One region of the Rhizobium quercicola genome, then DNA from elsewhere that is predicted to be linked to it. Evidence: predicted binding sites of a transcription regulator. Region 1 holds the regulator's gene; each other region holds the start of a gene.

The links. The regulator PhoB, encoded in region 1, activates phosphate uptake and scavenging genes when phosphate is short. The targets are predictions, from matches to a motif close to TGTCATNNANCTGTCAT.
Region 2: a site for PhoB is predicted at 1,342-1,358, ahead of LRX75_RS12610 (UDP-2,3-diacylglucosamine diphosphatase). Genes of this name have one in related genera too.
Region 3: a site for PhoB is predicted at 1,276-1,292, ahead of LRX75_RS04020 (DUF1045 domain-containing protein). Genes of this name have one in related genera too.

What each region holds. Positions count from the first base shown of each region.
Region 1 is NZ_JAJOZR010000003.1:175,496-177,694, reverse strand. It holds gene phoU (phosphate signaling complex protein PhoU) at 1-343, shown strand, start outside; gene phoB (phosphate regulon transcriptional regulator PhoB) at 537-1,220, shown strand; gene LRX75_RS05985 (GcrA family cell cycle regulator) at 1,381-1,953, opposite strand.
Region 2 is NZ_JAJOZR010000007.1:200,426-202,624, forward strand. It holds gene LRX75_RS12605 (MFS transporter) at 1-286, opposite strand, end outside; gene LRX75_RS12610 (UDP-2,3-diacylglucosamine diphosphatase) at 407-1,276, opposite strand; gene LRX75_RS12615 (NADP-dependent malic enzyme) at 1,465-2,199, shown strand, end outside.
Region 3 is NZ_JAJOZR010000002.1:115,882-118,080, forward strand. It holds gene LRX75_RS04015 (alpha-D-ribose 1-methylphosphonate 5-triphosphate diphosphatase) at 1-418, opposite strand, end outside; gene LRX75_RS04020 (DUF1045 domain-containing protein) at 419-1,126, opposite strand; gene LRX75_RS04025 (gluconokinase) at 1,503-1,997, opposite strand; gene fba (class II fructose-bisphosphate aldolase) at 2,099-2,199, opposite strand, start outside.

The DNA.
Region 1 (2,199 bases):
CATCGAGCATCTGGCCGAACTGACGCTGATGCAGTTGAAGGAAGTGCTGGACGTCTACGCTTCCCGCTCGGCCGAAAAGGCAAAGGCCATTCGCGAGCGCGACGGTGAGATCGACGCGATCTACACCTCGCTGTTCCGCGAACTCCTGACCTACATGATGGAAGATCCGCGCAACATCACGCCCTGCACGCATCTTCTCTTCTGCGCCAAGAATATTGAACGCATCGGCGACCACGCGACCAATATCGCCGAGACGATCTACTACATGACGACCGGCGCGCAGCCGCTCGGCGAACGTCCGAAAGACGACTCGTCGAACACGGTCGGCGCACTCGCCACCTAAGCGCGGGGCGCGCGGGAGCCGGTCCGCTCCCGCGCCATCGCCGCCGGTCTTGGAGCCGGCAGACGTTCGGCTGGAGGTATGCAGCCATCCGGCGGTCTCTCGCCGCCACGCATGAAAACTGTCAACGATGATCGCCGCCCTCGGGTTCTGGCGAAAGCCTTGTCGCGTGACAAGGACACTACGGAGTCCAGAAATGCAGCCGAAAATTGCCGTCGTGGAAGATGAAGAAGCCCTGAGCGTTCTCCTGCGTTACAATCTCGAGGCCGAGGGCTTCGATGTCGACACCATCAACCGGGGCGACGAGGCGGAGGTGCGGCTGCAGGAACGGCTGCCCGATCTTCTGATCCTCGACTGGATGCTGCCCGGCGTTTCCGGCATCGAGCTCTGCCGCCGTCTGCGCCAGCGCAGCGAAACGGAGCGCCTGCCGATCATCATGCTGACGGCGCGCGGCGAGGAGAGCGAGCGGGTCCGCGGCCTTGCCACCGGCGCCGACGATTATGTGGTCAAGCCCTTCTCGACGCCCGAGCTGATCGCGCGGGTGAAAGCCATGCTGCGCCGCGCGCGCCCGGAGGTTCTTTCCTCGCTTCTGAAATGCGGCGATATCGAGCTCGATCGCGAAACCCACCGCGTCCACCGCAAGACCCGCGAAGTCCGCCTCGGGCCGACGGAGTTCCGCCTGCTCGAATTCTTCATGGCCTCGCCCGGCCGCGTCTTCTCGCGCTCGCAGCTTCTCGACGGCGTCTGGGGGCACGATATCTACGTGGACGAGCGCACCGTCGACGTCCATGTCGGCCGCCTGCGCAAGGCCCTGAACTTCTCCAACATGCAGGATGTCATCCGCACGGTCCGCGGGGCGGGTTACTCGCTGGAAAGCTGAGCCCGCGCCGACCACCAGAAGCGCAACGTTTCCAGGGGCGTCAGGCCGGTCGATCGGGCGCATCTTCGGGACAGGCGCAACCCCTCCATTATCCAGAACGAAAAAAAGGCCTTCTTCGTGCTCCGAAAAAGGCCTTTCACGTCGTGGGTCTCTGGAGCGCCTATCGCGCGCGGCGACGCTCGGCCGAGGGCTGGTAGGCCAGCTTGGCGTGGAAGGTGCAATAGGGCGAGCTGTCGGGCGAATCGTTGCCGCAGAAGTGAAACTCGTCCTTCATCGGGTCGCCGATCGGCCACTTGCAGGTGCGGTCGGTGAGCTGCGTCAGAACGAGCTTGCGCGACATCGGCACGACGACATTGCTGCCGGTGGCGCCGCTCGCTCCGCTGCCGGTCACCGTCAGTGCGGTCTCCGGTGCGAAGGCGCTTTCGGAGTCCTCGATGACGTTCATCGTGCTGACCGGGCGTGCCGTCGGACGCAACGGTGCGGAGCGCGGCGCCGCGTTGGCGACGACCGCTTCGGGAGCGGCCGGACGTGCGACGGCGACGGGACGCTTCGGGCGGGTTGCGCTCGGCGCGGCACCACCGGCCTTGGCGCGACCGGGAAGCGACAGACGGTGAACCTTGCCGATGACGGCATTGCGGCTGACGCCGCCGAGCTGTGCCGCGATCTGGCTCGCGCTCAACCCCTCGGCCCAGAGCTTCTTCAGTCTCTCCACCCGCTCGTCAGTCCAGTTCATTGTCGTCTCCGTTCCAGGCCGTTCACAAAGGACGAATCCCTCACCGCGTCCCGGATGGCTCCGAGACTGCAACGCCTTGACTCTTTTGGTGACTAGGTCCGCCGCATGCGTCTAGCAATTATTTACTAACCTAGAGACGGGGTGACTCCGTGACAAGAGTCCCATGAATCGACCCGAATCGATTTTTGGGTTTTCCCCAACTTGCTGTCACCGCGTGATATATTTGCAAGGTCTTTTCGCCGGAAA
Region 2 (2,199 bases), on a different contig from region 1:
TCAGAAGCGACAGGCCGGCCGACCAGAGCAGCAGCCGCGTCCGCTCGCCCAGCGCATCCGCGATCATGCCAGCAATCGGCGCCGAGAACACCCGCACGAACATGGGGACAGCCAGGATCACCGAAATCTGCGCCGCGTCGAACGACAGCGAGGCCAGCCAGACCGGAAAGAAGGGCAGCGCAAACCCGTTGATGAACAGCGGCGCGCTGAAGAGCAGCGCGATCCGCGCGACGAATCGCGACGGCGGCGCCGGTTCGGCCGGGGGTGGCGAGGACGGAGAATCCATGCGGGATGACCTGATGTCGATCCTGCCGGTTATCATGTTGCGGGCGGGTCGCGCCAGTGCGAACCCGCGCGCGCAACCGGGGAGAGCGCCGTCACCGGCCCGTTGTGCAAAGGTCCCGGCTCAGGCGGCGTGCCGCGCGAGCAGCGCGCCGACCAGAGCCTGCGCCTCGCCGGTGTCGTCGGCCGGCTGCGGCGCGCCCGCGCCCGCCGTCACCGCGTGCACGTTCCCGGCAAGCACGTTCCAGGTGATCAGCTCCATGCGGCCGTCGTCATGCTCGGCAATCGCCGTGCAGCTTTCCACCCAGTCGCCGGAATTCATGTAGCGGATGCCGTCGATCTCCTTGATCACCGCGTGGTGGATATGCCCGCAGACCACGCCGTCCGCCTCGGCTCTGCGTGCTTCCGCGGCCACGACCGTCTGGAACTCGCCGATGAAGTTGACGGCATGCTTGACCTGCTGCTTCGCCCAGGCCGAAAACGACCAGTAGGGCATGCCCAGCCGACGGCGCACGGCGGCAAGGCCGATATTGATGACGATCGCCATGTCGTAGGCCCAGTCGCCGAGATAGGCGAGCAGCCGCGCATTGCGCACCACGACGTCGAACTCGTCCCCGTGCAGCACGAGATAGCGCAGTCCGTCGGCGCTCTCGTGGATATGGCGCGAGGCCACTTCGATGCCGCCGAAATGCGTGCCCGGAAAAGCGCGCAGGAATTCGTCGTGATTGCCGGGAATATAGATGATCCGCGTGCCCTTGCGGGCCTTGCGCAGCAGCTTCTGCACCACGTCGTTGCACGATTGCGGCCAGTACCACGACCTCTTCAGCCGCCATCCGTCGATGATATCGCCGACGAGAATGATCGTGTCGGCATCGTGCAGGCGCAGGAAATCGAGCAGGTAATCGGTCTTCGCCGCCTTGGAGCCGAGATGCACGTCGGAAATGAACAGGGTCCGGAAATGCCGGACGGCAGGCTCGCTCACTCTCTGGTCCATCGGTCCTCTCCGGGTTTCACATGCTTTCACGTTTCAAGTGCTGCCATTCCTGAAAACAGACTCCTGTTTCAGGAGCATGACAACACCACACGTGATTGTGAGAACCCTGCCAAAACCGTGGCCGCGAACTGTACGCACCGGCGAATTCGTGCAAGAAGAACCCCGTTAAGAAAGAGGGTACTGACGCAATGAGCAGCGGCGACGACACCACGACACCGAAGACACCGGCCGGCGGCGACCTTGACGAACAGGCGCTGTTCTTCCACCGGTATCCCCGCCCCGGCAAGCTGGAGATCCAGGCCACGAAGCCGCTCGGCAACCAGCGCGACCTCGCGCTCGCCTATTCCCCGGGCGTGGCCGCGCCCTGTCTCGCCATCCGCGACGACCCGTCCATGGCCGCCGAATACACGGCGCGCGCCAACCTCGTCGCCGTGGTGTCCAACGGCTCGGCCGTGCTCGGCCTCGGCAATATCGGCCCGCTCGCCTCCAAGCCGGTGATGGAGGGCAAGGCCGTCCTCTTCAAGAAATTCGCCGGTATCGATGTGTTCGACATCGAGATCGACGCGCCGGAAATCGCCCGCATGGTCGATGTCGTCTCGGCCCTGGAACCGACCTTCGGCGGCATCAACCTCGAGGACATCAAGGCCCCGGAATGTTTCGAGGTCGAGCGCCAGCTGCGCGAGAAGATGGACATTCCCGTCTTCCACGACGACCAGCACGGCACCGCCATCATCGTCGCCGCCGCCATTCTCAACGGCCTCGAACTCGCCGGCAAGGAAATCGCCAAGGCGAAGATCGTCACCTCCGGCGCCGGCGCGGCAGCGCTCGCCTGCCTCAATCTTCTGGTCGAACTCGGCGCCCGGCGCGAAAACATCTGGGTGCACGATCTCGAAGGCCTCGTTTACGAGGGCCGCGAAGTCCTG
Region 3 (2,199 bases), on a different contig from region 1:
AGCGCAGGTGGATGCGGTGGTCGGCGCGCAGGCGATTTTCCCGCTCGGCCTCCGCCAGCGCATCGGCCATGGCGCGCATCTCGCCGGTGGCAAAGCCGTCGTCACCTTCCGCCGAGCCCATGCGCAGGCAATCGAACACCGTGGTGATGCCGGAGGTGACGATCTGCGCATCGTGGGCCTGAATTGCCGCGATCTTCATCCAGCGCAGGCCCGGGCGTGGGGCATAATGCGTTTCCAGGTGATCGGTGTGCAGCTCGACGAGACCGGGAATGAGATAGTCGCCCTCGAAATCCTCGCCGCTGTGAAGCGAGCCGCTCGAGATATCGGCGATCCGCCCGTCGCGAACGAGCACGGAGCCCTTTACGATCTCGTCCGGCAGGACGATGCTGGCATTGGTGAAGATCTGCTCGACGGCCATTCATCTGTCTCCTTCGATCGCGGCATCGCCCAGCGGCATCAGCGAGTGGACGGTAAAGGGGCTGCCGCGCTTCGGCTCGACGAAGAGCGCGAGTGCGGTCACGGGCAACGGCTTTCCGAGGAAGCCGGCAAAGGCTTCTTCGAGCGCTGCCCGCACGGCCGGTCGCCGTTCCTGCGAAACGGCATCCGTCAGCGTCATGTGAAAGCGGAATTCGTCGAAAACATAAGGATAGCCCCAGTTTTCAAGATTCTCCCGCTGCGCAGGCGGCAGCGTCTCCGGCTTCCGGCGCGCGATGTCTTCCGCCGACAGGGCCGCACGAAAGGGCTCGAACCGGCGCACGGTCTCCGCGGCAAAGCGCGAGAGCGCCTCGCAGGGGGCACCGGGAACGAGGGCGAAGAAGGGGCCGAGCTGCCCGAGCGTCAGGGACGGGATCTCGAAGGGCGCGCATTCGGCGGAGAACTCGTCAAGCGCCGCCAGCAGCTCGGCTTCCGTGCGGCCGGGCGCAAGCGCAAAGGGTGCCTTCAGCGTGGCGTGGAAGCCGTAGCGCCGCGGCTCCGCCGTCAGCGCGCCGAGCTCCTCCGTCGTGAAGCCGGGCACCTCGGGTGTCGGCACCCGGCCATCGAGAAAGGCGTCGCGCGACAGCCAGGCCGCGGCGGCCAGCGTCAGGGCATCGTCTTTCGGCGGGGTGAAGTAAAGGGCGTAGCGCATCGCATCCTCGATCCTGGCCGCCTTCGGGCCCTGCGCGTTCGGCAAGGCCCTGGCGGTCGTTGCAGTTCCGCTTCGTGCGAGCATCGGAGACGCGTGTCGAAGCGGATGTGGCTCTTCGCCGGCATGTGCGGCACGCGTGTCATTCTCATGTGACGCGGTCATGACATCGCCCGCGCTTCCCGTTCAGATCGCCATCGGTCGCATTTCTCGCTCCCGCGCGCGTCGGAGAGTCACGGATGCCATCCGACCGAACGTCCTTAAAGCGCTTTCGCCGTCGATGTCACGGGGTGCATGCGCTTTGCTGCCGGCAGGAGCGGATTGCGTCGAACATGACGCAGATCGGGTGCCCGGACCGGGAGATCCCGCGGGAGGACTCTCACCCGGTCGGCAGATCGGCAAGGCCTTCCAGCGCGGCGGCAATCACGGCGTCGAGCGGGCGGTCGATATCGACGGTGACGACGAGGTCTTCGCCCGTCGGCGGCTCCAGCGTTCTGAACTGGCTGTCGAGCAGAGAGGTAGGCATGAAATGGCCGGTGCGGTGTCCCATGCGGGATTCGAGCACCGCCCTTGCGCCCGTGAGGAAGACGAAGGCGAGTCTGCCGCCTGCCGCCTTGCGCAGGTGGTCGCGGTAGGCCTTCTTCAACGCGGAGCAGGAGACCACGACAGCATGGCCGTCCGCGGATCCCGTCCGCAGGGCCTTGCCGACGGCGTCGAGCCACGGCCAGCGGTCCTCGTCGGTCAGCGGCGTGCCGGCCGACATCTTGGCGATGTTTTCCGGCGGGTGCAGGGCGTCGCCCTCGATGAAATCGGTCGAGAAGGCCTCCGCGATGGCCTCGCCGACGGAGCTTTTGCCACAGCCGCTGACGCCCATGACCACGACGGGTGCGGGCAGGTGATCGGCGGGTGCCGCCGGCGAAGCGGTGCGGGGGGCGGAGGGCCCCCCGGTTTTGCGATCGGTGTCCGGCACGTGGATCAGGCCGTCTTCGCGTAGGAGGCCGCCATATCGGCCATGCGCCGGATGCGGATCGACGATGCCTTGCCGGCGGTCCGGAAGGCCTCGAAACGCTCGAGGC